DNA from 3 places in the Pantoea sp. KPR_PJ genome. Region 1 is predicted to be linked to each of the others. Evidence: predicted binding sites of a transcription regulator. Region 1 holds the regulator's gene; each other region holds the start of a gene.
The links. Region 1 encodes PhoB, which activates phosphate uptake and scavenging genes when phosphate is short. Its sites were predicted from a motif close to CTGTCATAAAACTGNCNNAT; they were not measured.

Region 1 (10,638 bases):
CCGCCGCATAGCGCCTGCGTTAATGGTGATGCTGTTCAGCCTGTTATTCATTGGCTATTTTTTGCTGTCCCCGCTGGAGTATGGACAGCTGGCAAAATACAGCTTCGGCGTATTTCTTTCCGTGCCCAATATTATTCTGCTTAAGGGAACCGACTATTTCAGCGCCTCGTCGGATTTAAATCCGCTGCTGATGACCTGGTCGCTGGGCATTGAAGAACAATTTTATGTCGTGCTGCCGTTTATTCTACTGATGGCGGCCAGACTGCGCGCGTCAATGGCATGGCTGGTGGCGCTGCTGAGCCTGCTGTCGCTGGCGGGCTGCATCTGGCTGACACCGCAAAACAGCTCGCAGGCGTTCTATCTGCTGCCGACGCGCGCCTGGGAGCTTGGTGCGGGGGTTCTGCTGGCGCTGTGGAAACCGCAACCGGCCAGCGGTCGCTGGGCTAATCTCTTTACCCTTGCTGGCCTGGTGCTGACGGCATATTGCGCCCTGACGCTCAACAAAAGCGACGCTTTTCCCGGCTATCTGGCGCTTCTGCCGGTGCTTGCGGCCTGCCTGCTGATCGCAGCGCGCGGCTCCCTTAGCCGGCTGGTGCTGGAAAACGCGCCGATGCGTTTTATTGGCAAAATCTCCTACTCCTGGTATCTGTGGCACTGGCCGCTGCTGGCGCTGGCGCGCATCTGCAGCGACGGCCCGATTAGTGTCTCACAGGGGCTGGGCGTCAGCACCTTTGCGCTGGGCATCGCCTGGCTCTCCTGGCGCTACGTTGAGCAGCCGTTCCGCCGCCCCGTCAGACAGCCACGCAGGGTGATTCCGACCTACTGTCTGATGTCGGTAGCGGCCGCGGCGGCGATGACAGGCGTATGGGCCAGCGGCGGCCTGACCTGGCGCGTTAACGAAAAGGTGATCAGCAGCGAAGCCTATAAAATTGCGGCGCAGACCAATCCCTGCCTGCTCGATTCTGGCCCTAACCTGCCGTCAATGGATAAACGCTGTCAGCCGGATGCGTCGCGTCCTGGCATCGCGCTGGTTGGAGACAGTCATGCGGCGGCGATGCGTGTGGCCGTTGCACACTACGCCGAGGCGCAGCAGAAGCCGCTCTACCAGCTCACTAAGGCGACCTGCCCGCTGCTGACGGCGGGGATCACCCGTGCGGTCTATCAGCACCCCGCCCATGCAAAACAGTGTGCGACATTTAACGACGCGGTCATGCAAGAAATACTGAGCGATCGCATTGATGAAGTGATCATCACCGCATTCTGGGCTTCAGGTATGGAAACGCTGCCCGGCGCAGGCTATCGCGATATGAACCATCCCGATAAAGACAATTTCAGCGCGCTAAAACAGGGTATGGATGCCGTAATTGCCCGGCTGCGCCAGGCGGGTAAAAAGGTGGTGCTCATCGAAGACGCACCGGCGCTGTCGCTCGATGCGCTGCGCTACAGCAACAACCGTAATATGCCGTTGCGCCGCGAGCTGAGCCAGTGGCTGAGCAGCTGGAAAACCCTGCCGACTCAGAATGAACGCACCACCCTCTACTCGCTGCCGCAAGATAACCTGACGCAGCTGCTGCGCAGCTATGAGCAGCGGGATGTGCGCGTGGTGTCGTTACGGGAGAATTTATGTAACCGCAGCGGCTGCCTGGTCACCTGGCAGGGTCTGCCGCTCTATTACGATAACAACCATCTCAGCCCACATGGCGTGGACATTGCGCTGGGTAGCCGCTGGTAACCGGCGCGATAACGCAAAAAGGCCCGCGCAATCTCTTGCGCGGGCCTTTTTTGTCTCAGCGCCGTTAAGACTTACGTACCAGTCTGTAGCCCGCCAGCAGCACGACAATCCACACCACTCCTACATAGAGCGAAATACGCGTATCCGGGAAGTAGCCAATCAGCGCGATAATGAAGCCAAGGAACAGCACGCCGAACAGTGAGGTCCAGATACCGCCCGGCACGGCAAACTGCAGCTTGCTGGCCGCCTCTTTGCCAATTTTACGGCGGAAAGCTATCTGTGACAGCAGGATCATAATCCAGACCCAGACCGTGGCGAAGGTCGCCAGCGACGCAATCACCAGGAAGACTTTCTCCGGCATCAGGTAGTTAAGGTAGACTGCGATCAGCATCGCCGTCATCATGACTACGACCGTCACCCACGGAATGCCGCGCTCTGACACCTTCATAAACACTTTAGGTGCATGGCCCTGCTGCGCCATACCGTGCAGCATACGTCCCACACCAAACACGTCGCTGTTGATTGCTGACAGCGACGCGGTCAGCACGACAAAGTTCAGGATCGAGGCCGCAGCAGCAATGCCAAGATGCTGGAACGTCAGGACAAAAGGCGAGCCGTTGGTGCCGACCTGATTCCACGGATAGATCGACATAATCACAAACAGCGTGCCGACGTAGAACACCAGAATACGCATCGGCACCGAGTTAATGGCCCGCGGAATCGACTGCGCCGGATCCTTGGCTTCGCCCGCGGTAATTCCGATAATCTCAATGCCGCCATAGGCGAACATCACCATTTGCAGCGACAGCAGCATGCCGACGACGCCATGTGCAAAGAACCCGCCGTTGCTCCACAGGTTATGGATGCCGGTTGGCTGACCACCATTGCCGATGCCCCAGAAGATCATGGCGAAACCGGCAATAATCATCACGATAATGGTGGCGACTTTGAAGAAGGAGAACCAGAACTCGACTTCGCCAAACACCTTCACGCTCATCAGGTTGACCGCGCCAATAATCAGCACCACGCTCAGCACCCAAATCCAGTGCGGCACGTCCGGAAACCAGACGCCCATATAGATGCCGAAGGCGGTAACGTCCGCAATGGCAACAATCAGGATCTCAAAACAGTAGGTCCAGCCGGTGATGTATCCTGCCAGCGGCCCGAGATAATCCTGCGCGTAGCGTGAGAAAGAGCTGGCCTGCGGATTGTTAACCGACATTTCACCCAGCGCGCGCATGATAATGTAGGCCACTGCGCCGCCGATGATATAGGCGAGCAGCACGCTTGGTCCCGCCATCCTGATGGCATCCGCTGACCCGTAAAACAGCCCGGTGCCAATCGCCGATCCCAGCGCCATAAAACGGATGTGGCGCGTGCTCAGTCCGCGTTTGAGCTTATTGGTTTCTTGCATAACAACCTGTACCTGTGAAAAGAAAAACCACGGGCAAGCCCGTGGTCAGAGAAAAACAGCCGTGGTGATCAGGAGTGAACCGTAACCTGCTCGCGTCCTTTAACGCGATCCACAATCGCCGCGACCAGCAGCATCACCAGCGCAGGCGGTAGCCAGGCAAGCCCCTGATCCGCCAGCGGCAGATGCTGGCTGAACGCCGGCAGCATATCTTTAAAACCTGTGGTTTTCACACCGTCAATGATGCCAAAAATCAGGCTGACCAGCATCGCAGGCGCAATAATGCGGCTGCTCTTATTCCACCAGTTCAGGGTAAAGCTCAGCACGACCAGCACAATGCACGGTGGATAGATTGCCGTCAGCACCGGAATTGAAATCTGGATCAGATGGCTCAGGCCGAGATTCGACACCACCATGGAGAACAGCCCCAGGATAAAGACCAGTGCTTTATACGACAACGGCAGGTATTGCGCAAAAAATTCCGCACAGGCGCAGGTCAGGCCCACCGCCGTCACCATACAGGCGACAAAAATCAGCGCGGCCAGGAAGAAGCTGCCCGTTGCGCCAAAGGTCTGCTGAACATAGGCGTGCAGGATCGCCGCGCCGTTTGCACCTTGCTCAACCAGCGCGCCACTGCCGTTACCCAGCTTAAACAGGCTCAGATAGACCAGCGTCAGGCCAATACCGGCAATCAGACCGGCCAGTACCGTATAGCGCGTCAGCAGGCTGGCGCTCTCAACGCCGCGCGAACGCGCCGCATTGACGATAACGATGCCGAACACCAGCGCGCCAAGGGTATCCATGGTGAGATAGCCGTTGATGAAACCGCTGGAGAACGCCGCGCGCTGATAATCTGCGGTCGCAGGCGCGACCGTGCCCGCTGGCCAGAGCAGCGCGGCCACGCCCAGCACCGTCAGCGCAATGATTTTCAGCGGAGCCAGAAAATGGCCCACGGTATCCAGCAACTTGCCTGGATAGAGGGAAATGCCGATCACCAGCGCAAAGTAGATCACGCTGTAGACCAGCAGCGGCAGCGCGCCGTCACCCGTCAGCGGTGCAATGCCGACTTCAAAGGATACGGTCGCGGTACGCGGGGTAGCAAACAGCGGTCCCACGGCCAGATAGCAGACGGTCGCCAGTACCAGCCCCGCCGCTTTGCCGATTGGCGAGCTGAGCGCGTCAATACCGCCGCCTACGCGCGCCAGCGCAACAACGGTGATAACCGGCAGACCCACAGCGGTAATCAGGAAGCCCATAGCGGCAGTCCAGACGTGCTCGCCTGACTGAATACCGACCATCGGCGGGAAAATAATGTTACCCGCGCCAACAAACAGGGCAAACGTCATGAAGCCCAGCGCGAGAATGTCCTTCGAGGTTAAACGGTGTGTCATACAACTGTATAGCCTGTAACGAATGTTGCGGTGGAAGTTGGGTTTACGTTGTCCCCAAACCGCGCGTTGACAACGACTTAGCCTGCAATGCCAGAGCATTATGCTTGCTGTAATCGTGTCGCGCAGGTGATTTGAGCTGATTTTGTTCTGTTCACAAGTGGGATGATGCGACAACGGCCGTAAGTAGAACGTTTATAGCGAAGAAAGGCAATACGGGATCGGAAAACCGGAAGGATATGACGCAAAACCGGGCAAAAGCAGTGAAAACCACGGTTATATCAACGCAGGACATCAGATGATGTGCTTATTTTTCATCCATAGCATAAGAAATTTCAGCATTGAAACCCTTTTTCATGCACAAAAGGCGCGTTTTACGCGCCTGTTTGCATAAGTTTACAGCTTTACCACACCTGGCCAGCGATATCGACCACCAGACGGATCTTCGCCCACTGCTGCTCTTCGGTCAGGCTGTTGCCCTCTTCGGTAGAGGCAAAACCACACTGCGGGCTGAGGCAGATCTGATCCAGGCTGACAAACTTCGCCGCTTCCTGCAGACGGGCTTTCACCTGCGCCGGATCTTCCAGCTCGCCGTTCTTGGTGGTGACCAGGCCGAGCACCACTTTTTGATGGCCAGGCTTGATAAAGCGCAGAGGTTCAAAACCGCCGGAGCGCTCGTTGTCATACTCCAGGAAGAAAGCATCGATATTCACTCCGCCAAACAGGATTTCTGCCACCGGCTCATAGCCGCCTTCAGAGATCCAGGTAGAGCGGAAATTGCCGCGACAAACGTGCAGGCCCACGGTGAGATCGGCCGGTTTGCCTTCCAGCGCTTTATTCAGCACGCGGGCATAGGTTTGCGCCAGCTGCTGAGGATCGTCGCCGCGCTCGCGGATCTGACGCTTTTGATCTTCTGAGCAGAGGTAGGCCCAGACGGTATCATCCAGCTGCAGATAGCGGCAGCCCGCCTCATAAAAGGCGTTAATTGCCGTTTTATAGGTTTCAGCCAGATCGTCAAAATAGTCGGCCAGATCGGGATAGACCGTCTCATCAATTACCTTACGGCCACCGCGAAAATGCAGCACGCTCGGGCTGGGAATGGTCATTTTTGGCACCGCGTCGCCCGCAATACTTTTCAGAAAGCGGAAGTGTTCCAGCATCGGATGGTCGCTGAATCCCAGCTTGCCCACCACGCGCACGCCGTGTGCTTTGGTCTGCACGCCGTTAAACTGGATGCCCTGCTCCGCTTCAAACAGCTCAACGCCGTCCAGCCCGCCAAAGAAGTCAAAGTGCCACCATGCGCGACGAAACTCCCCGTCAGTAACAACCTGAAGGCCACTGGCGATCTGTTTGCTCACCACATCGCGAATCGCTTCATCTTCGATGCGGGTCAGCTGAGTCTTATCGATCGCGCCGGCAGCGTACTGCTCGCGTGCGCTTTTAATGGCGGTGGGACGGAGAAAACTGCCGACGGTATCGGCGCGGAACGGGGCAATTTGTGTGGTCATCTCTACTCCTGGCACCCTGGAGACTAATCACCTCAGGGAATAATTTCGCAAAGTTATGTACAGCCATCTGGATGGCTAAACGTCTGAATGCAGAGTGACATGAGTCGGCCCGATGTGCAACAGAAGAAATTTCAGCGATGATGAAAAAAATTCATGATGCCTCCTAGCGAGCGTCAATGGCGGCCAGCGCCTGCTCGCGCTGCGCTGCGGAGAGCGGCAGATAACCCGCCTCGCTTACACGCTGCTGTCCCTGAGGTGAGAGCACCTGATGTAAAAATGCATTTACCAGCGGGGGCAAGGGTTTGCCGGGCGGCTTGTTCACGTAGATAAAGAGCGGGCGCGCCCAGGGATAGCGGCCGCTGCGGATAGAGTCAGCATCGGGCGCAACGGCTCTGCCCTGCCCCTCCGCCACCGACAGCATCTTCACGCCGCTAAGGTGAAAGCCAAAGCTGGCGTAGCCGATGCTGCGCGGGTTGGCGGCAACGGCCTGCACCACCGCGGCTGAGCCGGGAAACTCAGCCACGTCAGCGCGAAAGTCGCCGTTGCACAACGCCTGCTGCTTAAAGAAGCCCCAGGTGCCCGACGCCGAGTTGCGCCCGTAGCGCTGAATCGGTCGCAACGCCCAGTCAGTCTGCTTCCCTCCTACATCGCCCCAGCGCGCGGGCACCTGCGTCGCGCCACACAGGCGCGTCACTGAGAAAATACTATCCAGCTGGCGCGCGTCGATCTGCGTCAGCGGGTTGCGCTGATTTACCACCACCACCAGCGCATCGAGCGCAACCGGCACGGCAAGCGGCGCATAGCCGTAGCGTGCCTGAAAGGTTTGCCGCTCTTCTGCCTGCATCGGGCGGCTCATCGGGCCGAGCTGGGCGGCACCGGCGGCCAGCGCTGTCGGTGCCGTCGAAGAGCCTGACGCCTGCACCTGAAGGTTAACGCCCGGTGCCAGCGTGCTGAAATCCTCGCTCCACAGCATCATTAGCGTGCCCAGCGTGTCAGAACCCACGCTGCTGAGGTTACCGGTGAGCATTTCAGGCGAAGGCGCAGTCGCCAGCACCACGGCGGGCATAAACAGGGAGAGCAACAGCAGCCTGGGGTGCATAAAAAATTCCATTAACGGTTAATGGAGAGCATTCTCCTGCAACCCCGCGCTGGCGATCAACCTTGACGGCAGCGTGAAGCTAAAACAGGTCTCTTTGTCAGGAAGACTGGTGATCTCCAGCCGCGCGTTATGGTGGCTGAGCGCATGCTTGACGATGGCCAGTCCCAGCCCGCTGCCGCCGGTCGCGCGCGAGCGCGCCTTATCGACGCGATAGAAGCGTTCCGTCAGGCGCGGCAGATGCTCAGCAGCGATCCCCGGTCCGTTATCGCAGACGCTAAACTGTGCGCCCTGACGGTTACGAAGCCAGCTGATGTCGATGCGCGTCCCCTCTGGCGTGTGGTTAACGGCGTTATACACCAGGTTGGAGATAGCACTGCGCAGCTGATCATCGTCACCGCGAACTTTAAGGTGGGGATCGGTGTGGAAATGGATCTCGTGTCGCCCGCCGCTCAGCGTCTCCGCTTCGCGCTGAAGCAGGTGCAGCATCATCGGCACATCGACCGTCTCTTTCATATCGATGGCGGGTGCCGCCTCAATGCGTGACAGCGTCAGCAGCTGGCGCACCAGACTGTCCATGCGCCGCGTCTGCTCCTGCATGGTCTGCAACGCCTTACCGCGTGAACGCTCATTCATCACCGAATCGTTCATCATCTCCAGATACCCCTGGAGCACCGTCAGGGGCGTACGCAGCTCATGGCTGACGTTGGCAAAGAAATTACGGCGTGCCCCCTCCAGCTGATGCATCTGCGTGACGTCGCGCGCCACCATCAGCCACTGCCCTTCGCTGTAGGGCATGACGCGGAACTCCATATGGTGCTGGTTATTGAGGATCAGCGTAAGCGGCTTATTGAAATCGCGCTGGCGGATATAGCGGGAAAACTCGGGATAGCGCAGCAGGTTAAGGATGTTCTGCCCGTTATCTTCTGGCCAGCGCAGGCCAAGGTGCTGCTGCGCCAGCCCGTTGCACCAGAAAATGGTGCCTTCTTCGGTGGTCAGCACCACCGCATCGGGCAGGGTTTCGGCACCGCTGCGAAAGCGCTTAATCAGGTTGCCCAGTTCGCGCCGCCGCCGCCGGTTGCGCATCTGCATCTGGTAGAGACCATAAAACAGCGGTTCCCAGCTCGCCCGTCCGGCAGGCGGGGTCATGGTGCGATCCAGCCATAGCCAGTGCGACAGCCGCATTAAATTATGGAAATGCCAGAACATAATGCCGAGCACGCTGGCCAGCAGCAGCCAGGGCAGATAGCCAATAATCAGGCCGATAATCAGCGCGGGCAGGCAGGCCAGCGCCAGCTCAGAGAGTAGCCTCTTCCAGGAGAGTCGTTCCAGCACGGTAAAGACTCCGTTTAATAGCGGGCGGAGAAACGATACCCCGTTCCGCGCACGGTTTGAACCATGCGATCGTGGCCGGAAACTTCCAGCGCCTTGCGCAGGCGACGGATATGAACGTCAACGGTGCGATCCTCAACATAAACATTGGTGCCCCAGACGTGGTTCAGCAGTTGCTCGCGGCTGTAAACGCGCTCCGGGTGGGTCATAAAAAAGTGCAGCAGTTTGTATTCCGTTGGCCCCATCTCCAGCGGCGTTGAATCTGACATCACGCGGTGTGACGACGGATCCAGGCTCAGTCCCTGCATCTCGATCACCTCTTCCACCGCCATCGGCGAAATGCGGCGCATGACCGCCTTGATGCGCGCCATCAGCTCTTTAGGTGAGAACGGCTTGGTAATGTAATCATCCGCGCCCACTTCCAGACCGCGCACGCGATCTTCCTCTTCACCGCGAGCTGTCAGCATCATAACCGGAATATCGCGGGTCAGCGCTTCCCGCTTGAGATGTTTGATAAACTGAATGCCGCTACCGCCCGGCAGCATCCAGTCCAGCAGAATCAGATCTGGCCAGGGTTCGATCAGTTTCCCTATCGCGCTGTCATAATCTTCGGCCTCAATGGGCTGGTAGTCATTCTGCTCCAGAACGAAACACAGCATTTCTCGGATAGGGGCTTCATCTTCCACAACCAAAATGCGCTTAGCCATTGTAACTCCTGCTGATGTAACCACTGTCACCGTTATATGCGGCGTCATTATGCGTCAGATTTATGACACTTTTATGAAAAACATAGCGGCTTAATCAGCGCTTTAATATCGCGGTATGCGCGCAACAGCGGCTTTTTTTGCTTTTGTGGCATAGCCGTTATAATCGTCCGGCAAACCGTTACGGCAGGGAGTTTTATGCGCATCATTCACACCGCGGACTGGCATCTCGGTCAGTTTTTCTATAACAAAAGCCGGGCGGCCGAGCATCAGGCCTTTCTTGACTGGCTGCTGGCGCGCATTGAAGAGCATCAGGTTGATGCCCTGATCGTGGCGGGCGATCTTTTTGATAGCGGCACGCCGCCAAGCTATGCCCGCGAGCTGTTTAACCGGTTCGTCGTGGCGCTACAGCCCACCGGCTGCCAGCTGGTGGTGCTGGCGGGCAACCACGATTCGGTGGCAACGCTTAACGAGTCGCGGGCGCTGCTCGCCTGTCTTAACACGCAGGTTATCACCACGCCGCAGGCGGACCATAACCTGCTGCTGCTCAACACGCGTCAGGGCGAGCCCGGCGCGCTGCTGTGCGCCATCCCCTATCTGCGGCCGCGCGATATTCTGCGTAGCCGCGCGGGCCAGTCAGGACGCGAAAAACAGCTCAGCCTGATGGAGGCGATAGCCGCGCACTACCAGCACAGCGTCGAAGCGGCACGCGCGCATCCGCTGGCGCTACCGGTGATCGCCACCGGCCACCTCACGACCGTCGGCGTCAGCAAAAGCGACTCGGTGCGCGATATTTATATCGGCACGCTGGACGCCTTTCCCGCGTCAGCGTTTCCCGACGTTGACTATGTGGCGCTCGGCCATATCCACCGTGCGCAGCGCGTCGCCAACAGCGATCATATTCGCTACAGCGGCTCGCCCATTCCACTCAGTTTTGATGAGCTGGGCAGTGAAAAAAGCGTATTTCTGCTGGAGCTGGACCGGTCTGGCCTGCGGGCCGTCACGCCGCTACCCGTTCCGCTGTTCCAGCCGATGAAAATGCTAAAAGGCTCGCTGGCGCAGATTGAAGATCAGCTTGCGCCCTTTGCCGCGCACCAGGGTGAAAAAGCAGTCTGGCTCGATATTGAAGTCACCACCCAGGAGTTCCTCAGTGATTTGCAGCGCCGCGTCGAGGCGCTGACCGCCGATCTGCCGGTCGAGGTGCTGCTGCTGCGTCGCAGTCGAGAGCAGCGACAGCACAGCCTGGCGCAGCTAAAAAATGAAACCCTGAGCGAGCTGAAGGTGGAAGAGGTTTTCGCCCGCCGCGTCGCGCTGGCAGAGGATATGGATGAATCGCAGCAGGCACGGCTCAGCGCGCTGTTTCGCGCGACGCTGGCATCCCTCGAGGAGAGCGAATGAAAATCCTGACGCTACGTTTTAAGAACCTCAATGCGCTGAAGGGCGAATGGTTTATCGACTTTCGCACCG
Region 2 (10,638 bases), on a different contig from region 1:
CTGGTGATGAACGGCCAGAGATTCGCACTCAACGGTGCCATCCATAAAGCCTTCGGCGTTGACAGCCACTTCGCGGCTGCGACCCAGTCCTTTTAGCTCTCCACTTATCTCTATGCGCTGCGCATAGATCTCACCGTCCACGCGGCCATGTTTTTGAACAAATACCGTTTTACGGGCATTAATTTTACCCGTCACGCAGCCATTAATGTGGACGTCGCCTTCCGCATCAATTTCCCCCGTGATGGTGCAGGTTTCCGGAATAGTGGTCGTGGTGTCCACCGTCGTTTTGACTACCGTGGCGACAGAGACGCTTTCCTCAAAGTCCTCTTCTGGTGGGCGTGCAGCAGCTGCGTTTGCTGTTTCACCGTATCCAGAGTGCAAACTGTTCTCTTTGCGTTTAAACATCGTTATTCCTTTATTGAATTGTACTCCCCTGAAAGCGGCCCCGGCGATAAGCGCTAAGCCCAGCGCCAGCAGCAGCCCGCGATACTGACGTACAAGCGTCAGCGTAAGGCTCCAGCCCAGCAGATAAATTACCAACGCGAAAGACCAGATAAACCAGAGATACCAAAGCAGGTTGTAATTCATAGATTGTTTGTCATAAGGAAGCGTCGGTTACCGCTATTCGGTTGAGCGGCAAACTTTCCCGTTACGCGGTTAAACGAAGCCGCGTCCGACGGTCGTTTTATATTCATATTTAACTTTTTAGTGTGATCGAAGTCGGATTTTTGGATTCTCATTTGATCTGACGCATTCCAATTATTACCCGTTCTCATTATTGTAGCTGAACCGTTTCAGTAGGCGCTGTAGCGGCTTTTTTTAGCCAACGTGACCCGGCAAAAGTACAATAATTTCCTGTACAAACGCTAACGTCTGGCTCAGGCTTACGCTCCGATTTTGCGCTGAATTTAACTGCGGGGTGATATGACGGTTCGCATTGCCATAAATGGATTTGGGCGTATTGGACGCAACGTGCTGCGTGCGCTTTATGAAACCGGCCGACGGGCAGAAATAACCATTGTGGCGATCAATGAGCTGGCAGAAGCAGCGGGTATGGCGCATCTGCTAAAATATGACACCAGCCATGGCCGTTTCGCTTTTGACGTACGTCAGGAACGCGATCTGCTCTTTGTCGGCGATGACACTCTGCGTATTCTGCACCATGCCGATATTGGGATGCTGCCATGGCGTGAGCTCAATGTCGATGTGGTGCTCGACTGCACGGGCGTCTACGGCAGCCGAGCCGATGGCGAAGCCCATTTGCAGGCGGGCGCAAAGAAGGTGCTGTTTTCTCATCCTGGCGGCAGCGACCTGGACGCCACCGTGGTATTTGGCGTCAACGAGCAGGCTCTTAAACAAACTGACCGGATTGTTTCTAACGCCTCCTGCACGACAAACTGCATTATTCCGGTGATCAAGCTGCTGGACGACGCCTTTGGTATTGAGTCAGGAACGGTCACAACGATTCATTCAGCGATGCACGATCAGCAGGTAATTGACGCCTACCACAGCGATCTGCGCCGCACGCGCGCAGCCAGCCAGTCGATCATTCCGGTCGATACCAAACTTGCCGCTGGCATTACCCGCATTTTTCCGAAATTTAACGATCGCTTTGAAGCGATTGCGGTGCGCGTGCCAACAATTAACGTCACCGCCATCGATTTGAGCGTCTCGGTGCGGGAGCCGGTAAGAGCTGCGCAGGTCAACGCCCTGCTGCGAAAAGCGTCAGAGGGGGCATTTCGTGGTATAGTTGACTATACGGAATTACCGTTAGTCTCAGTAGATTTTAACCACGATCCGCACAGTGCCATTGTGGACGGCACCCAAACGCGGGTCAGCGGTCAGCACCTGATCAAGACCCTGGTCTGGTGCGACAACGAATGGGGCTTTGCTAACCGAATGATCGACACGACGTTAGCGATGGCCGCAAGCGGTTTCAGGTAAGGCGCGGTTTGCGTCTGGCAAAACTTATGAGAATCAACGAGAGGGTTCACCATGTCTGTAATTAAGATGTCCGATTTGGATCTGGCTGGTAAGCGCGTTCTGATCCGTGCCGATCTCAACGTACCAGTGAAAGAAGGGAAAGTGACGTCAGACGCACGTATTCGTGCTTCTCTGCCTACCATCGAATCGGCGTTGAAACAGGGCGCAAAAGTGATGGTCACCTCTCACCTGGGTCGTCCGACCGAAGGTGAATATAACGAAGAGTTCTCCCTGCTGCCTGTTGTTAACTATCTGAAAGAAAAACTGAACGGTACCCGTGTTACCCTGGCAAAAGATTACCTCGACGGCGTTGAGGTTGGCGCAGGTGAGCTGGTCGTGCTGGAAAACGTTCGCTTTAACAAAGGCGAGAAGAAAGACGACGAGGCGCTGTCGAAAAAATATGCGGCACTGTGCGACGTATTTGTCATGGATGCGTTCGGTACGGCGCACCGCGCACAAGCGTCTACTCACGGCGTAGGTAAATTCGCGCCGATCGCCTGCGCGGGCCCACTGCTGTCTGCTGAGCTGGATGCGCTGGGCAAAGTGATGAGCAATCCGGAGCGTCCGCTGGTCGCTGTGGTTGGCGGTTCCAAAGTTTCAACCAAATTTGACGTGCTGCAGTCGCTGGTGAAAATCGCGGACACCGTGATTGTGGGCGGCGGCATTGCAAATACCTTCGTAGCGATTGACAACAAGGTGGGTAAATCACTCTACGAACCCGACTTCGTTGATGCAGCAAAAGGCCTGCGCGATCAGTACGGTATTCCGGTTCCAACCGACTCACGCGTTGGCACGGAATTCTCTGAAACTGCCCCGGCAACCGTGAAAAAGGTTTCCGAAGTGGCGGATAACGAAGAGATTATGGACTTCGGCGATGAAACTGCACAGAACATGGCGAAGATTCTTAAAGAAGCGAAAACCATTCTGTGGAACGGCCCGGTCGGCGTATTTGAGTTCCCGAACTTCCGCAAGGGCACCGAGATCGTGGCGAACGCGATTGCTGACAGCGAAGCGTTCTCTGTGGCTGGCGGCGGCGATACCCTGGCGGCTATCGACCTGTTCGGCATCGAAGACAAAATCTCTTACATCTCGACCGGTGGCGGCGCGTTCCTTGAGTTCGTAGAAGGCAAAAAACTGCCTGCGGTTGCCATGCTGGAAGAGCGTGCTAAGCAGTAATCCTTTGGGGGCGACGCTGATGCGTCGCCTGAAGACTTGCCCCTAGGGCGTTTAAAGCGCTGTCCCTTATGGGATAGTCGGTCACGAAACAGGACACAATCATGTCTAAAATTTTTGATTTCGTTAAACCCGGCGTTGTCACTGGTGATGACGTTCAGAAGATCTTCCAGGTCGCGAAAGAGAACAAGTTCGCACTGCCAGCGGTAAACTGCGTCGGCACTGACTCAATCAACGCCGTGCTGGAAGCCGCTGCGAAAGTAAAAGCACCGGTTATCGTTCAGTTCTCTAACGGCGGTGCAGCCTTTATCGCAGGCAAAGGTTTCAAAACCGACAAGCCGCAGGGCGCAGCCATTTTCGGTGCCATCTCAGGGGCTCAGCACGTTCACCTGATGGCTGAGCAGTATGGCGTGCCGGTGATCCTGCATACCGACCACTGTGCGAAGAAACTGCTGCCGTGGATCGATGGTCTGCTGGATGCGGGTGAAGAGCACTTCAAGAAAACCGGCAAGCCGCTGTTCTCTTCTCACATGATTGACCTGTCAGAAGAGTCGCTGGAAGAGAATATCGAGATTTGCAGCAAATACCTGGCGCGTATGGACAAGCTGGGCATGACGCTGGAAATTGAACTGGGTGTGACCGGCGGTGAAGAAGATGGCGTGGACAATAGTCATGTTGACGCGTCTGCACTCTACAGCCAGCCAGAAGACGTGGATTATGCTTACACCGAACTGAGCAAAGTAAGCAAGCGCTTCACTATCGCTGCCTCTTTCGGTAACGTACACGGTGTTTACAAGCCGGGTAACGTTAAACTGACACCGACCATTCTGCGCGATTCGCAGAAGTACGTCTGTGAAAAACATGGCCTGCCGCACAACGCGCTGGACTTCGTTTTCCACGGCGGTTCCGGTTCTTCTGCCGCTGAAATCGAAGAGTCTATCAGCTACGGCGTGATCAAGATGAACATCGATACCGATACTCAATGGGCAACCTGGGACGGCATCCTGCAGTACTACAAAAAGAACGAAGAGTATCTGCAAGGCCAGCTTGGTAACCCACAGGGTGCGGACAGCCCGAACAAGAAATACTACGATCCGCGCGTCTGGCTGCGCTCTGCACAGGCCTCAATGGTCGTGCGCCTGGAGCAGGCTTTCAAAGAGCTGAATGCTATCGATCGTCTGTAAGCGGCTTTATGCTGCAAAAAGGCCCTGAGGGGCCTTTTTTTTTGCATTTTGCTGGCGAAATGTAAGGAAATTCAAGGCTGATTTGGCAGCTGGCCTGTTTTTGTTTACCCTCTTGTAAGGGATTGTCGGAAGGTGTCTGACAATGTTTTGTCTTTTCCTTAGGGAAATTTCTCAACAGGGTAAGTAAATGGAACATTTGAACGTGGTCGACGACCTCAATAATGCGGGCAACTGGATTGTCCGCAATCAGGAGTTGCTGATCAGCTATACCGTCAACATTGTGGCGGCGGTTGTCATTCTGCTGATTGGCCTGATGATTGCGCGCATTGTTGCCAATGCGGCAAACCGTCTGTTGCGCTCGCGCCATATCGATCCTACCGTGGCGGACTTTCTGTCTGCGCTGGTTCGCTATGGCATCATCGCCTTTACGCTTATCGCCGCGCTGGGCCGTATCGGCGTACAGACCACCTCAGTGATTGCCATTCTGGGTGCCGCCGGTCTGGCCGTAGGCCTGGCGTTAAAAGACTCGCTCTCTAACCTGGCTGCCGGGGTGCTGCTGGTGATTTTCCGCCACTTTCGTGCCGGCGAGTTTGTTGACCTGGGCGGTATCATGGGCACGGTGATTAACGTACAGATTTTTTCCACCACGCTAAAAAGCGCGGACGGTAAAATGGTTGTAGTGCCGAACGGCAAAATCATTACCGGCAACATTGTTAACTTCTCGCGTGAGCCCGTGCGCCGTAATGAGTTTATTATTGGCGTTGCCTATGATGCGGATGTTGATGAGGTCATTGCGTTGCTGGAAGAGGTGGTTAAAAACGATTCGCGCGTTCTGCAGGACAGAGGCGTGCAGGTTGGCCTTAACGAGCTGGCAGCTTCATCAATGAACTTTGTGGTGCGCTGCTGGAGCAACAGCGGTGACCTGCAAAACGTCTACTGGGATCTGCTGAAAAACTTTAAGCGTGCGCTGGATGCGAAGGGTATCGGTATCCCCTATCCGCAGATGGATGTGCATCTGCATCGCGTCAGGCAGCCTGAAACAGAAGTGAAGGCGCAGTAATCTCTGTCGGGCGGCGTTCGTGCCGCCTGTATTACCCGCTCTAATGCCCGATTAAATCTTTGCATTTCCGCTAATAATCTCGCTTCACTATACTGCCTGCATCACACCGATGTAAGGAAAATCCCGTGTTATCCATATATTTACAAGGGCTTGCTCTTGGGGCCTCGCTTATTCTGCCGCTGGGACCGCAGAATGCGTTTGTCATGAATCAGGGCGTCAGGCGTCAATACCATCTGATGACGGCGTCGCTCTGTACCCTGAGCGATATTGCCCTCATCTGTGGCGGTATTTTCGGTGGCAGCACCTTGCTCCATCAGTCACCGCTGCTGCTGATGCTTATTACCTGGGCTGGCGTTGTTTTTCTGCTGTGGTATGGCTGGAACGCCCTGCGCACGGCTTTTAGCGGCCAGGTCGATCTGGCAACCGGCAGTGAGCTAAAGCAGAGCCGATGGCGGATTGTCGCCACAATGCTGGCGGTCACCTGGCTCAATCCGCATGTCTATATTGATACCTTCGTGGTGCTGGGCAGCCTGGGCGGTCAGCTTCCCACCCAGACGGCGCGCCACTGGTTTGCTCTGGGCACCATCAGCGCGTCAGTGATCTGGTTCTTTGGGCTGGCTGTGATGGCAGCCTGGCTGTCGCCTCGCCTGCGTACGGCCAGGGCGCAGCGGGTGATTAATCTGCTGGTCGGTGCCGTAATGTGGATCATCGCCAGTCAGCTGGCACGGCAGGGGATAGCGAATATCTGATTTGAATTGTCTGAAAGCAGCAGAACAGGATAAGCAAAGTACGAACTTTTACGGTATAAAACGCTCTGAGCAATGCACACTATTGCGTTCAAGCTTGCGTCTTTGATGCCGCAGCAAAACAGAGACTTCAAGGAGGACTTTCGTGAAACTGAAAGCACTGGCGCTGGTCGCCATGATGAGCGCATCGGCGCTGCCATTCAGCGCCCTGGCGGGTGAGCTACCGAACGGCCCGCATGTGGTAACGTCGGGCCAGGCAACCGTTGATGCGCGACCGGATATCGCCACGCTCTCTATTGTGGTCAATGTCTCATCAAAAGACGCGGCGGATGCTAAAAAACAGGCTGACGATCGCGTTGCCCAGTATTTTGATTTCCTGCAGAAAAACGGCATTGAGAAAAAAGATATCGATGCCGCTAATCTCAGCACCCAGCCGGAGTATGACTACACCAAAGAGGGCAAATCGGTGCTGAAGGGCTACCGGGCGGTTCGCCAGGTGCAGGTCACGCTGCGCCAGCTGGATAAGCTGAACGAATTACTGGACGGTGCGCTGAAGAGCGGCCTGAACGAGATTCGCTCGGTGGAGCTGGGCGTGACGAATCCGGATAGCTACAAGGCGCAGGCGCTGAAGGCTGCGATTGACAATGCCAGGCAGCAGGCGGCGGCGCTGGCGGAAGGCTTTGACGCTAAACTTGGCTCTGTTTACAGCATTCGCTATCACGTTGCGAACTATCAGCCCATGCCGATGGCGCGCATGTATAAAGCGACGGCGCAGTCTGCGGACACGTCCGCGCAGCAGACCTATGAGCAGCAAAGTATTCATTTTGACGATCAGGTGGATGTGGTCTTCGACCTCAAGCCGAATACACCTGCGCAGTAAGAATAAGGGGCGCCTGGCGCCCTTTTTTTATGGCGGGTCTGTTCCCGCTATCTGGCCGCCTGCTGATCAGGCTGCCAGCGTATCCTGGCGCAGCACGCGATGGCCGTGAGAAATTAACGCATCGGTGACGCGGCGCATCAGGCGGCTTTCCGGCGCAAAGCGGTGCCAGTAAAGCATGCGGCGCTGGCACAGGCCTGGCGTCAGATCCAGCAGCTCACCAGCCGCTAATTCACGCTCAATTTGCAGATGCGGGATCATGCAGCAGGTGGATCCCTGTCGCGCCAGCTGCACAAAGGCTTCTGACGAGTTAACGATATGGCAAGGCACACTGCCCGGCGAAAGGTCGAAATTCTGCTGCAGGAAAGCCTGATGCATATCGTCAAGATGGTCGAAGGCGACCGCTGGCGCTTTCAGTAGCGCCGAACGCGTGACGCCGTTAGGGAAATAGCGCGCTGCGAACTCAGGCGAAGCGACAAAGAGATAGTCGAGTGCGCCAAGCTGATCCACCAGGCAGCTCGGCAGCGGCTGCGGCTGAATACTGACTGCACCTACCACTTCGCCACGGCGTAAACGCTCCTGAGTACGGGTTTCATCCTCAACCTGCAAATTGAGGCGTACTGGCGAATCTGCCAGCACATCTTTCAACGCAGGCAGCAGCCAGGTCGCCAGACTGTCGGCGTTAACCGCCAGCGACAGTAACAGGGGCGTCGTACCGCCATTTTCGTCGCTCAGCCACTCCTCTTCCAGCAGCTCAACCTGATGCAGCAACGCCAGCAGTTTCTGCCCCTGTTCGGTGGGGCGCGGCGGTACGGTACGCACCAGCAGCGGCTGGCCAAAGAGGTTTTCCAGCTGCTTTATGCGCTGGGATACAGCTGACTGGGTAATACATAACTTCTGTGCGGCGCGCTCAAAACCGCGTTCGCGAATCACTGCGTCCAGCGCCTGAAGCGTTCGATAATCGGGGCGTTTCATTGTTGTTTTCTCTCCTTCAGGATGGGCGTTACTATGCCACAAAAATTACATCCGACGCGTTTCGCACCGATTTTTCCGCAGAGCGCGCCGCAGAAACGCAGCAGCACCGGCCGTTTTTGCGGGCTGGCTTCCAAAGCGATAATTCCAGCCGAAACAGCCGCGCACATTCGGCAAGCGTTGCTTTATACTACGCCCACTTCGTTGTCGCACAGGTTTTAAACATACCATGACCCAGGATGAACTGAAAAAAGCCGTAGGCTGGGCTGCACTGAAATATGTGCAGCCGGGCACCGTTGTCGGCGTCGGCACCGGTTCCACCGCCGCGCACTTTATTGATGCGCTTGCCACCATGAAACATCAGATTGAAGGTGCGGTCTCCAGCTCGGAAGCCTCAACGTTAAAGCTAAAAGAGCTGGGCATTCCGGTTTTCGATCTTAATGAGATCGACGATCTGGCGATCTATGTTGATGGCGCGGATGAGATCAACCCGCAGATGCAGATGATCAAAGGCGGCGGTGCAGCCCTGACGCGCGAGAAAATCGTGGCGGCGGTTGCGGACAAGTTTATCTGTATCGCTGACGCATCTAAGGAAGTCGATGTGCTGGGAGGTTTCCCGCTGCCGGTTGAAGTTATCCCGATGGCGCGCGCTTACGTTGCCCGTGAACTGGTAAAGCTGGGCGGTCTGCCAGAGTACCGTCAGCACGTCGTCACCGATAACGGCAATATCATTCTCGATGTGCACAACCTGCGTATTCTCGATCCGGTTGCGATGGAGAAAACCATCAATGCGCTGCCAGGTGTTGTCACCGTGGGGCTTTTTGCTACGCGCGGTGCGGATATCGCCCTGATTGGCACGCCAGACGGCGTAAAAACCATCGAAAAATGATCTGTCCGGCGCGTCTGGCGCGCCGGTTATTTCCTGGCAGAAAACATCTTTTCTGACTACGGCTAAATTCGGTGACTTATGTCACATAACCGTTATCTGCAGCAAGTTCATCCTTTGTTCGTCCCTCAGCTCCCGATTTTCTGTGGCAATGTGCTGGGCTCAGGCTGCCCCGTGCTGCCAGCACCGCAAACGGTTGTCTTGCCGCAGGCGTAATTTTTGATATTTTGACAGAAGGCACGCTTATGGCGGCCATTGTTGAAATCACAATAGGGTCGGGGAAATGGCAAAGGTATCACTGGATAAAGACAAGATTAAGTTCCTGCTGGTGGAGGGCGTACATCAGAGTGCGCTTGAGAACCTGCGTGCGGCGGGTTATACCAATATCGAATTCCACAAAGGTGCGCTGGATGCCGACGCGCTGAAATCCTCCATTCGCGATGCGCACTTTATCGGCATCCGCTCCCGCACCCAACTGACCGAAGAGATCTTTGCCGCAGCCGAGAAACTGGTTGCCGTAGGCTGCTTCTGCATCGGCACCAATCAGGTTGACCTTAACGCGGCGGCCACGCGCGGCATTCCGGTCTTTAACGCCCCGTTCTCCAATACCCGTTCGGTTGCTGAGCTGGTCATCGGTGAGATGTTGCTGATGCTGCGCGGCATTCCTGAGGCGAACGCCAAAGCGCATCGCGGTATCTGGAACAAAAATGCCGTCGGCTCTTTTGAGGCACGCGGTAAAAAGCTGGGCATCGTGGGCTACGGCCATATCGGTATGCAGCTTGGCGTACTGGCTGAAAGCCTGGGTATGCACGTCTATTTCTATGACATCGAAAACAAGCTGCCGCTGGGCAACGCCACGCAGGTGCGTCATCTTGCCGATCTGCTCAATATGAGTGACGTCGTGAGCCTGCACGTGCCGGAAACCCCGTCCACTCAGGATATGATTGGTGCTCAGGAACTGGCGCAGATGAAGAAGGGCGCGCTGCTGATCAACGCCTCACGCGGCACCGTCGTTGAGATCCCGGCGCTGTGCGATGCGCTGGCGAGTAAACACCTGTCGGGTGCCGCAATCGACGTTTTCCCGGTGGAACCGGCGACCAATACCGATCCGTTCAATTCGCCGCTGTGTGAGTTTGATAACGTGATTTTGACGCCGCACATCGGTGGCTCTACCCAGGAAGCCCAGGAGAACATTGGTATTGAGGTGGCGGGCAAGCTGGCAAAATATTCTGACAACGGCTCCACGCTGTCGGCAGTCAACTTCCCGGAAGTGTCGCTACCGATGCATGGTGCCAGCGCCAGCCGCTTGCTGCACATTCATGAAAACCGTCCGGGCATTCTGACGGCGATTAACCAGATCTTCGCTGAGCAGGGTATCAACATTGCTGCACAGTTCCTGCAAACCTCACCGCTGATGGGCTACGTGGTTATCGATATTGATGCGCCGCAGGATCTGGCAGATAAAGCACTGCAGCTGATGAAAGCGATCCCGGGCACCATCCGCGCCCGTCTGCTCTACTAACTGAGCCCGAGATAATGATGTGCCGCCTGCTGCATCCGCGCAGGCGGTCACACTGTTCCGCACCTTAGCTTTTTCCGCTACTCCCACTGCCACAGGCGGGACGGTGTCAGCACCGCAGGTAAAGGCACATCCCATTCAGCCGCGGGCAGACGATCCACCTGCTGACAGTCGTGCGCCAGGCCAACCGGTAAAAAACCGTGCTGCCGCCAGTTCTGCAGGGTGCGGTCATAAAAGC
Region 3 (10,638 bases), on a different contig from region 1:
CAATGACACCCTCGGTCATCGTGAAGGCGATCGCGCACTGATGGATTTTGCCGATGCGATGAAAGTCTGTTTTCGCCATTCCGATCTCTTTGCCCGGCTCGGTGGCGATGAATTTGTGGTGCTGTTTAACGGACTGCGTCAGCCTGAAGCGGACGCGCTGCTCAGGGATTTTGAGCGCTACCTGCAACAGCAGACGCGTAGCCTGAACCGGCGCTACGCGCTGCACTTCTCGTCAGGTATTGTTGAGTTTGAGGCAAACAAACCGCAAAGCCTGGAGCAGATGCTGGAAGGCAGCGACGCACGCATGTACGCTGCAAAAAATGAGAAGAAAGCGCCCCTTTAACGCGGCGATAACGCGCGGATAAGCGCCTGGTTAAATTTTGCGGGCGCTTCCATCTGTGGCGCATGCCCCATGCCGGGAAACTCGATCAGCTGCGCCCCAGGGATGCGCTTCGCCGTCTCCTTACCCAATACCTCATAGTGTCCCAGTCTTGCTTTTACCTCTGGCGAGGCGATGTCGCTGCCGATAGCGGTGGTATCGGCCGTGCCGATCATTAACGTGGTCGGCACCTTCAGTTCACTAAACTCATAAAATACCGGCTGGGTAAAAATCATGTCGTAGATGAGCGCAGAGTTCCACGCGACCTTTTTATGACCCGGGCCGGCATTCAGCCCAGCCAGCATATCGACCCATTTGTCATAGTCCGGCTTCCACTGGCCGCTATAGTAGGTGTGCTGCTCATACTTTTTAATGCCTGTCGCGTCGAGCTTCAGCTCGCGCTGATACCATTGATCAACGCTACGCCAGGGCGCGCCTTTTGCTTTCCAGTCTTCCAGACCGATAGGGTTAACCAGCACCAGTTGCTGCGTGTTGTTGGGATACATCAGCGCGTAGCGGGTGGCAAGCATACCGCCAGTGGAATGCCCCACGATTATCGCTTTCCTGATGTTCAGGTGAGCCAGCAGCTGGTGCGTGTTGTCGGCCAGCTGCTGAAAGCTGTACTGATAGTGGCTGGGCTTACTGGCGCTGCAAAAGCCGATTTGATCGGGCGCAACAACACGATAGCCCGCTGCGCTCAGCGCACGAATACTCTCCTCCCAGGTTGCGCCGCAAAAGTTCTTACCATGCAGCAGTACCACCGTTTGACCGTTGGCGTTGCCGGCGGGTTTGACATCCATATAGCCCATGCTCAGCGGCTGCTGCTGAGAGGAAAAACTGAAATGCTGTAGCGTAAAGGGATACTGAAACCCTTCCAGCTGTTCACCATAGGTGCTCGCCGCCCTCCCTGGCGCCGTGACAAAAAGCGTTATTGACGCGAGCAAGAGGGCAAGCGGTTTCTTCAGGCCAGATATCGGGTACATAGGGCGATCTCCACAGAGGCAAAAGAAAGGCAGTGTGACACGCGCGGGCACTGACCGTATTGTTGTGCTGTGTCACGCGAATATTTTTCTCACAAGAAGGGCGCTCGCCTGCGTCCTTTTTCCTGCTCGTCTGAAACAAACAGTCACGTTCTTTCTATTCTTTTAAAAAGCACAGAAGGCATGCGTCATTCTGGCAATTACATTTATTCACATCTCAGTTATTACTTATTCACTAATAGAAGCCAGGATAATAACATGTCATTTCATTTGACAATAAGCTTCGCATTTTTCACCCATTACAAAAATAAATAATGCATTTATTGAGACTTCTTTACTGAAGACGTGCATAGCGAAACATTTTTTTCTTTACACTGCGCACACATTTTAGACGAGGTGGATGATGTGCGATAAAAAACACAACGAAGAGGTCATTGATACCATTACCGACTGGATTAATAACCATCTTGATAAGCGGCTCAGCATTGACGATATCGCCGAAAAAGCGGGTTATTCTAAATGGTATTTGCAGAAACTGTTTGCGCGTCGACGTAATGAAACGCTGGCACGTTACATTCGCAAAAGAAAACTGGCTGCCTGCGTGCATGAGTTAAAAAACAGCTCGGTGCCGATTATTACGCTGGCAGTTAAATATCACTTCGAAAGCCAGCAATCTTTTACGCGCTCTTTTAAACAGGTGATGGGATGCACCCCTTTTGTCTGTCGCAAACATCAGCTGGATGCCCATACGCAGGCGCAGCTGGAGGGCAATGTGGATCCGTGCGCCCTGTGTCGTCAGGCGCAGCCTGCCAGTTCGATCGCTAAAGGCTACACCGCAAATCGCCTGGCTATCCGCACCCTTGATACCGGCGAGTCCTACAATGCGCAGTGCTGATGTTATTTCCTGCATAAAGCGTGAAAGGGCAGTACAGTGCCCTTTCATTCTTTACTCTTCATCTGGCGCGTAATACTGAACGCCAATTTTAATACGCTCACGCCCGCTGGCAACGCGATGCCGGTTAGAGTCGCGCAGCGAATAGATACAGCCGCAATACTCCTGCTGATAAAAGCGCTCACGCTTGCTGATTTCAATCATGCGCGCCGAGCCGCCGCCCTTACGCCAGTTGTACTCCCAGTAAAGCATATCAGGGTAATGCGATGCCGCTCGCACACCACAGTCGTTAATTTGCTGCATATTCTTCCAGCGTGAAATACCCAGCGAGCTGGTGATCACCGGAAAACCGTGCTCATGCGCATAGAGCGCGGTGCGCTCGAACCGCATATCAAAGCACATTGTGCAGCGTTCACCGCGCTCCGGCTCCCACTCCATGCCTTTTGCCCGCTCAAACCAGTTATCGCGGTCGTAATCGGCATCGACAAAGGGTACGCCAAACTGCTCGGCAAAGCGGATATTCTCCTCTTTACGCAGCTCGTACTCTTTTAGCGGATGGATGTTGGGGTTGTAGAAAAAAATGGTGTAGTCGATGCCAGACGCGAGCATCGCTTCCATCACCTCGCCGGAACAGGGCGCGCAGCAGGAGTGCAACAGCACCTTGTTATGGCCGCCAGGCAGCGGCAGCGGTTTACGCTGAACGGATTGAGACATGCTAACTCCTTGTCAGAATATGCCGCGAGTGTAATGTTTCAGCCCTGAGGATGCAAAACGGGGCGCTGGCGCGCCCCACTTTACCACTGCAACAGCTGACCGGCGTAGTCAACATAGTGGTGGCCGCCGCGCCCGCGATAGGCCTCCAGCTGTTTCACCAGCCCCTCACCGCTCTGCTCCACCGTTACCGGCGCGGCGTCGCCGCCCATATCGGTTTTAACCCAGCCCGGATGCAGCGACAGCAGTGTGGCCTGATGCGCATTGATCTGCGGCAGCAGCGCACGGCTCAGCATATTGAGCGCTGATTTACTGGCGGAGTAGATCGGCATCGCTGCCGTGTCGTTTTCATTCAGGCTACCCAAAATCGAGGTGGTAAAGCCTATCACGCCGTTCTGCTTAAGCAGCGGCAGCAGCGTTTCTGCGCTGCGCACCGGGGCAATGGCATTGGTCAGAAACAGCTGCGCCAGCTCCTCATCGCTGCTCTGCAACAGGTTCTGATGTGACGGGCCTGCAATGCCTGCGTTGATCAGAATGAGGTCAAACTGCTGATCGTTGAGCTGCGCGGCCAGTTGCTGCACCTCGTGCTGGTGCGTCATATCCAGCGCGTGCCAGTGCGCCTGGGCCTCAGGCGCGCTGCTGCGATAAGTGGCCGTCACCTGCCAGCCTCCTGCCGCCAGTGCTTTTACCACCGCCAGACCGATGCCGCGCGATGCACCAATGACTAATGCGTTGCCTGCCATATCCGTTCCTCTTTGATGAAGTGACTTAATGAGCTTATCGTCTGACGTACAGAAAATGAGATGATGAAGGCGATTGACGGGGCAAAAGCACAGAATGTAAAAAGGATGCCTGTACCGTCCCCGAATCGTTTTAACGGCTGGACGCACTGCCAGCATCGTGTCAAATCACGGCGGAGCATCGCGATTGAGGGCACCGTGTACTTCCATCGGCACGCCGTCACTGCGGGTTAACGCCAGCGAACTGGCGCTGGCGGGGTCGAACAGTGACAGACTTTCAATCTGCTCCACCATCAGCACCTTGCGAAACGCCATCGCGTTCTTTGGCTCAGAGGTGAGCGTAATACCGTGCTCGGCATACCAGCGGCTGTAGTTATGCTCAATCGACATGCTGAGGGTTTTACTGTCGCGATAGCCGCTGAGCATTGGGATCAGCACAATATTGGCGGTGTTTTCATACTCAAAAGTAGCCGCATGTACCATGCCAATATAGATGCGGCGCGATTTCAGGGTGATCCAGGCCAGCTCGCCCTCCTGCATGCACTGGTAAAGCAGTTGTTCAACGCCGTTGGATTTAGAGAGCTGCTGATAGAGGTCTTTGCGCCCGCTGCTGTTCAGTCGCGCGCTTTCTGACCAGTTAGAGCGGTACATGCAGAAGAGTACGGCAAAGGCCAGCATCACCACCACCGGTGCCTGAATGCCCAGAAAGCTCCAGTTCATAAACTCTATCTGCCAGCGAAGATGTTCGCCTGGCACCATCTGTAGCGCATTGGCAGTGCTGGAGATAATAAGCAGAATCAGCCAGACGATGGCCGTTGCCAGCATCCCCTGTAAGACGAAGATACAGCCATAGAGCGCGACCAGGAAATAGACATCCCAGCCGATGCTACGCCGGACCTTAAAGCGGCTGGAGAGGTCGCGACTGGTATACCAGTAGCCGCACACCATCAGCACCATGAATATCGCCGTTCCCATCTCACACTCCTTTTAACGTGTCGACATGACGGGCGAAATCCTCATGCACTTCCTCACTCAGCACGTTGACCGAAGCGTTGCCGTCTTCATCAATAATGATGCGATCGCCGTCGGCGATGGAGTCGTTAATATCCTGACGGGACATGCCTCTGATAAAACGCTCAGGGCTGGAAAACAGGGAACGCAAAAAGGTGAGCATGGGGGGCGGATCTCCTCTGTGATAAAACAGAAGTATGAAATCACGCCGACAAACGCGCCAGGCAGATTCGTCTAAAAGTGTTGCAGGTCAGTTAATTAGCGAAGCGGTAGCTGGCTAAACGTCCGCTTGCCCTGGCTGGCTTTCACGCCATTTAGCCTGGCTGACGATTATAATGCCTGCGCACACGCCCAGGCTGCGCTCCACGCCCACTGGAAATTATAGCCGCCCAGCCAGCCGGTGACGTCCACCACTTCGCCGATAAAATAGAGACCCGGCACCGCTCGCGCCTCCATGGTCTTTGACGATAACTGTGTCGTATCAACGCCGCCCAGCGTGACTTCTGCCGTACGATAGCCCTCGGTGCCATTAGGCTGTATGCGCCACTGATGCAGTGTCTGCACCAGCGCCGCCTGCTGTTTGCTGTTGAGCTGTTTTAGCGATACGTCCGGTATCTGCTCCATCTCCTGCAACACCTCCACCAGGCGCTTCGGCAGCAGCTTTGCCAGGCTGTTCTTCAGGCTCAGATTCGGATGGGCGGCGCGCTGCACGTTAATAAACTCATCAATCGAGGTAGCAGGAGATAAATTCACGCTGATATGTTCGCCCGGCTGCCAGTAGCTGGAAATTTGCAACACGGCCGGTCCCGAGAGGCCACGGTGGGTAAACAGCATCGCCTCTTTGAACAGCGTACCGTCCTGGGCCTCGATAGTGGTGTCCACCGCGACGCCAGAAAGCGCCTGAAGGCGTTCCAGCAAGGGCTTATGCAGCGTAAAGGGCACCAGCGCCGCGCGCGTCGGGAAAACCTTTAGCCCAAACTGCTCGGCAATTTTATAACCGAACGGCGTTGCGCCCAGTCCCGGCATTGAAAGCCCACCGCTGGCAATCACCAGCTTTTCTGCCTGCACCGTGGTACCGTTCAGCTGCAGGGTATAGCCCGCCTCATCGCGCGTCACGCTCAGCACCTCGCTGCGCAGACGCAGCGTCACCTGGCCCTTGTCGCACTCCGCCATCAGCATATCGACAATCTGCGCCGCCGAGTCATCGCAAAAGAGCTGGCCCAGGGTCTTTTCGTGGTACGCAATGCCGTAGCGATTGACCAGGTCGATAAAATCCCACTGGGTATAGCGCGCCAGCGCCGATTTACAAAAGTGCGGGTTATGGGACAGGTAAGCCGCAGGTTCGGTGTAGATATTGGTGAAATTGCAGCGGCCACCGCCCGACATCAGAATCTTGCGGCCAGGCTTTTTTCCGTTATCTAACAGCAGCACGCGTCGGCCTCGCTGCCCGGCCTGTGCCGCGCAGAACAGCCCTGCCGCACCGGCACCAATGATAATAACGTCAAACTTTTCCACTGCATCTACCCTGCCTGTATTGAGAGGCGCTGATTGTAAAGGGCCACTTTGCGCGATGCCAGCATCAAAAAACTTGTCGCAAATATGTCATAATGTAACTGCTTCATTTTAAGGGCCTTTTGGCCAAAACAGCGCCTTTCGCAATATTTTTAAGTCAAAACAAGACTATATTTTGCTTTCCCATAGTGGGCGTTGTCGCGGATAATGCGCCGCGCTCATGTCCTCAAAAATGGCGTAATGTTTATGCTACATTTGTTCGCTGGTCTTGACCTCAGTACCGGCCTGTTATTGGTTCTTGCTCTGCTGTTTGTATTGTTCTATGAAGCAATCAACGGCTTTCACGATACGGCCAACGCAGTTGCGACGGTTATCTACACTCGCGCGATGCGCGCGCAGTTAGCTGTAGTAATGGCAGGCGTGTTCAACTTCCTCGGTGTGTTGCTTGGTGGTTTAAGCGTTGCTTACGCCATTGTGCATATGCTCCCTACCGATTTGTTATTGAATGTCGGCTCCGCGCATGGCCTGGCAATGGTCTTCTCCATGCTGCTGGCGGCAATTATCTGGAACCTCGGCACCTGGTATCTTGGCCTGCCGGCTTCCAGTTCGCACACGCTGATTGGCGCTATCATCGGCATCGGCCTGACCAACGCATTAATGACCGGCACCTCGGTCATTGATGCGCTGAATATCCCGAAAGTGATTAATATCTTCCTGTCGCTGATCCTGTCGCCGATTGTTGGCCTGGTCATTGCGGGCAGCCTGATCTTCCTGCTGCGCCGCTACTGGAGCGGCACGAAAAAACGGGCGCGTATCCATATGACGCCAGCAGACCGTGAAAAGATCGACGGCAAGAAAAAGCCGCCGTTCTGGACGCGTATCGCCCTGATTGTTTCTGCTATTGGCGTAAGCTACTCACACGGTGCTAATGACGGTCAGAAAGGTATCGGCCTGATCATGCTGGTGCTGATTGGCGTCGCACCGGCGGGTTTTGTCGTCAACATGAACGCCAGCGGCTATGACATTACGCGTACCCGCGATGCGGTTAATCATCTTGGTCAATACTATCAGCAGCATAGCGACTCGCTGACGCATATTATCCAGATGGCACCGCCCGCTCTGCCGACCCCGGAAGAGACGCCAGGCGGCCCGAAAGAGTTCCACTGCGACAGCGCGCGTGCGTTGCTGGCCATTCAGCGTGCTCAGGGGCTGCTGAATAACAACCTGCTAAGCTACGATCAGCTCACCGTTGAGCAGCGCAGCCAGATGCGTCGTCTGCTGCTCTGCATCGCAGATACCGCTGATAAGACCGCCAAGCTGCCGGAAACCAGTGCTGACGACAAGCGCTTCCTCGGCAAGCTGAAAGGCGATCTGCTGGGCACCATCGAGTACGCGCCGGTCTGGATTATCATGGCGGTGGCGATGGCGCTCGGCATCGGTACGATGATCGGCTGGCGTCGCGTGGCCACCACGATTGGCGAGAAAATTGGTAAAAAAGGCATGACCTATGCGCAGGGAATGTCGGCTCAGGTAACGGCGGCCGTTTCTATCGGCATCGCCAGCTACACCGGGATGCCGGTATCAACCACGCATATCCTCTCCTCATCCGTTGCAGGCACCATGCTGGTCGATGGCGGCGGGCTGCAAAGCCGCACCATCAAGAATATCGCCATGGCATGGGTGTTTACGCTGCCGGTATGTATTGTGCTGTCAGGCTGCCTCTACTGGCTGGCGCTGAAGCTGGTATAACCGTTTTTACCCGTAAAAGGGCGACATAAGTCGCCCTTTTTTTTCTAGTGCCAGATCGCCATGCAAATCAGGCTCAGGATCACTAATCCGCATAGCGCGCTGGTTAAGATAAACTGACCGCGCACCCGCTCACAGCGACGAATAAATTCATCGTCATGATGATCGAGATAACGCTTTGCCCAGATATAGCGCACCAGCCGCACCTGTTTGCTCGGCTGACCGTGTGAGGTAAAGAAACCTGCACCATCAACATACTGATAGAGCAGCGGATCGCAGCCTCGCAGTACCGCCAGCAGCGCGCGCAAAGAGGAAAAATAACGCGCCATATTCACAATACACACGACACAAAGAGCCCAGAAAAGCGCGATAGTGCTGATCATATACCCTCCCGGCTGGAGCCGCAGAAACAGCGTCAGCGCAGCCACGCCGCCTGCTCTGCGGAAAAAAGCCAACCACTGAATGACCTGAACTGATCTTTTTTTGACAAGCCTGCACGGCCAGCGCCAGGTGAGAGTGACCGTTAATTTGTAGTGTAGGAGAAGATTTTAAACTTTTTCCAGCGATGATTTTCGTTCGTGGTCAGCGAAACTGCTCATAAGCCTTGATCTTATTCACAACAGAAGCGCCTGTATCAGCATTTGTTACCCGTCACCGCTATACTTATGGCATAACAACAATCTGTTGGTACAGCTGACAGAACATCTGGTGACAAACATCGCCCGTTCGCGTAAAGGATTTCGCAGACAATAACGCGACAGGAAGACAGGTTGCCATCCTGAATCTTGTGAAAGGAGTTATATCATGGCTTATAAACATATCCTGATTGCAGTAGACCTTTCCCCGGAAAGCCAGTTGCTGGTCGATAAAGCCGTTTCGCTGGCACGCCCCTATGACGCCAAAATCTCATTGATTCACGTCGACGTTAACTATTCCGATCTCTATACCGGCCTGATTGATGTCAATCTGGGCGATATGCAGAAGCGCATCTCTGAAGAGACGCATACGGCTCTGCGCGGCCTGTCCGATGCGGCGGGTTACCCCATCAGCGAAACCCTGAGCGGCAGCGGCGATCTCGGCCAGGTGCTGGTGGATGCGATTAAAAAATATGATGTCGATTTGGTGGTGTGCGGCCATCATCAGGATTTCTGGAGCAAGCTGATGTCCTCAGCGCGCCAGCTCATTAATACGGTGCATATCGACATGCTGATTGTTCCGCTGCGCGATGCAGACGACGAATAGTCATGCGCGAAAAGCCGGTGAAAGCCGGCTTTTTCCTGATTATCGGGCAAAGAGAGCTGACCGGAAAAAAGAGGTTATCTGTTCATATTGCTCAGCGTTAAATTATTAGCATCCTTTTTTATTTCATCTTTAAAAACGCCGGCCTTCGCTTTGCTGAAAGGCGACACTCTGTTTCGCCGGGGCGCATTAACTATATCTACGCCGTGTTAACCTGATAAAGGCCTTAAATCCTGACACAAAATAATCGCCTTAAAACCCTGCTAACTTTAATCCGACATGACGGATTAAACCGTCACGTTGAAAAGGAACTTATGCACGTTTTACCAGGGACGCTACTGTAGCCTGCCGTGATATTCAGCCTGCTTTACCTGATACCTCTGATACAGGAAAGTACTCAGTGATGACTCAGACAGATAATAAGGATATTAATGATGAGAGAAATTAGCCAGGCTGGAATTTCTGCCGTTAGCGGCGCAGGGCTGACCGACTTTCTGGGCGAAGTGAATGCCGCTCTGACGCAGGTTTCCAGTCTGTTTGATACCACCGTAGAAACCCTGAAAGGATCGACAGATAACGCGGAAAAAACTGGGCTTTCTTATAAAGCATTTAGTCTGAGTATCGCTCAGGTTTGCCTGCTGTCTTTTTCAGGCTTTCTGACGAAGCTCATTGCCTGATTTAGCCCTTGAGTGCTGAAAGGCAATTAATGAAAGCGTGCCTGCTGTTCAGGCACGCTTTTTTATTGATGATGCGCTAGCTGTTTTTTGACGATCGCCGCGCACCCGCTACGCGCCAAGCGGAGGATAAATATCAAAGCGGTGACTTTTGGTCACCACCGCCGACTGCGTGGCAACGCCCGCCAGCGGCGGCGCGTAATCAGGCCGCTTGACCACGATACGTTTCTTCGCCAGGCGACGGGCTGGCTCCAGCAGCGCGTCGGCATCCTCATCGGCCCCCACCAGCGACTGAAACACCCGCATCTCCTTCTTCACCATGGCGCTTTTCTGCCGGTGCGGATACATCGGGTCGAGATAGACCACGTCCGGCGCAGGCGTAATTTCAGCAAGCGCCTGTGCGCTCGGGGCATGGATCAGCGTCAGACGATCGCGCAGCCAGCCGCCAATCTCCCCATCCTGATAGCCCCGCGTTAATCCATCATCCAGCAGCGCCGCCACAACCGGATGACGCTCGAGCATCCGCACGCGGCAGCCGATGGCTGCCAGCACAAAGGCATCACGTCCCAGGCCAGCGGTCGCATCCACCACGTCCGGCAGGTAGCCTCCCTTTACGCCAACCGCTTTCGCCACCGCTTCGCCGCGCCCGCCGCCAAAACGACGACGGTGCGCCATCGCCCCGGAGACAAAGTCGACAAAGATGCCGCCCAGCTTCGGCTCGTCACGCTTGCGCAGTTCAAGATGGGTAGGCGTT

Region 2: serA (phosphoglycerate dehydrogenase) is a predicted target of PhoB. The motif match lies at 8,963-8,982, and genes of this name have one in related genera.
Region 3: pitA (inorganic phosphate transporter PitA) is a predicted target of PhoB. The motif match lies at 6,302-6,321, and genes of this name have one in related genera.

What each region holds. Positions count from the first base shown of each region.
Region 1 covers NZ_JABMIK010000003.1:164,463-175,100, reverse strand. The annotation lists gene HP564_RS09260 (acyltransferase family protein) at 1-1,732, shown strand, start outside; gene proY (proline-specific permease ProY) at 1,797-3,146, opposite strand; gene brnQ (branched-chain amino acid transporter carrier protein BrnQ) at 3,215-4,534, opposite strand; gene HP564_RS09245 (cobalamin-independent methionine synthase II family protein) at 4,936-6,039, opposite strand; gene HP564_RS09240 (PstS family phosphate ABC transporter substrate-binding protein) at 6,203-7,138, opposite strand; gene phoR (phosphate regulon sensor histidine kinase PhoR) at 7,157-8,470, opposite strand; gene phoB (phosphate response regulator transcription factor PhoB) at 8,485-9,174, opposite strand; gene sbcD (exonuclease subunit SbcD) at 9,370-10,569, shown strand; gene HP564_RS09220 (SbcC/MukB-like Walker B domain-containing protein) at 10,566-10,638, shown strand, end outside.
Region 2 covers NZ_JABMIK010000006.1:81,997-92,634, reverse strand. The annotation lists gene HP564_RS14005 (polymer-forming cytoskeletal protein) at 1-588, opposite strand, end outside; gene epd (erythrose-4-phosphate dehydrogenase) at 925-1,944, shown strand; gene pgk (phosphoglycerate kinase) at 1,996-3,159, shown strand; gene fbaA (class II fructose-bisphosphate aldolase) at 3,261-4,340, shown strand; gene mscS (small-conductance mechanosensitive channel MscS) at 4,528-5,400, shown strand; gene argO (arginine exporter ArgO) at 5,526-6,149, shown strand; gene HP564_RS13975 (oxidative stress defense protein) at 6,292-7,026, shown strand; gene HP564_RS13970 (LysR family transcriptional regulator ArgP) at 7,093-7,998, opposite strand; gene rpiA (ribose-5-phosphate isomerase RpiA) at 8,225-8,884, shown strand; gene serA (phosphoglycerate dehydrogenase) at 9,165-10,403, shown strand; gene HP564_RS13955 (5-formyltetrahydrofolate cyclo-ligase) at 10,481-10,638, opposite strand, start outside.
Region 3 covers NZ_JABMIK010000007.1:86,963-97,600, reverse strand. The annotation lists gene HP564_RS15200 (sensor domain-containing diguanylate cyclase) at 1-343, shown strand, start outside; gene HP564_RS15195 (alpha/beta fold hydrolase) at 340-1,362, opposite strand; gene HP564_RS15190 (helix-turn-helix domain-containing protein) at 1,763-2,254, shown strand; gene HP564_RS15185 (epoxyqueuosine reductase QueH) at 2,306-2,965, opposite strand; gene HP564_RS15180 (SDR family oxidoreductase) at 3,046-3,705, opposite strand; gene HP564_RS15175 (hypothetical protein) at 3,871-4,677, opposite strand; gene HP564_RS15170 (hypothetical protein) at 4,679-4,876, opposite strand; gene HP564_RS15165 (NAD(P)/FAD-dependent oxidoreductase) at 5,044-6,228, opposite strand; gene pitA (inorganic phosphate transporter PitA) at 6,472-7,974, shown strand; gene uspB (universal stress protein UspB) at 8,019-8,354, opposite strand; gene uspA (universal stress protein UspA) at 8,776-9,213, shown strand; gene HP564_RS15145 (hypothetical protein) at 9,642-9,887, shown strand; gene rsmJ (16S rRNA (guanine(1516)-N(2))-methyltransferase RsmJ) at 9,996-10,638, opposite strand, start outside.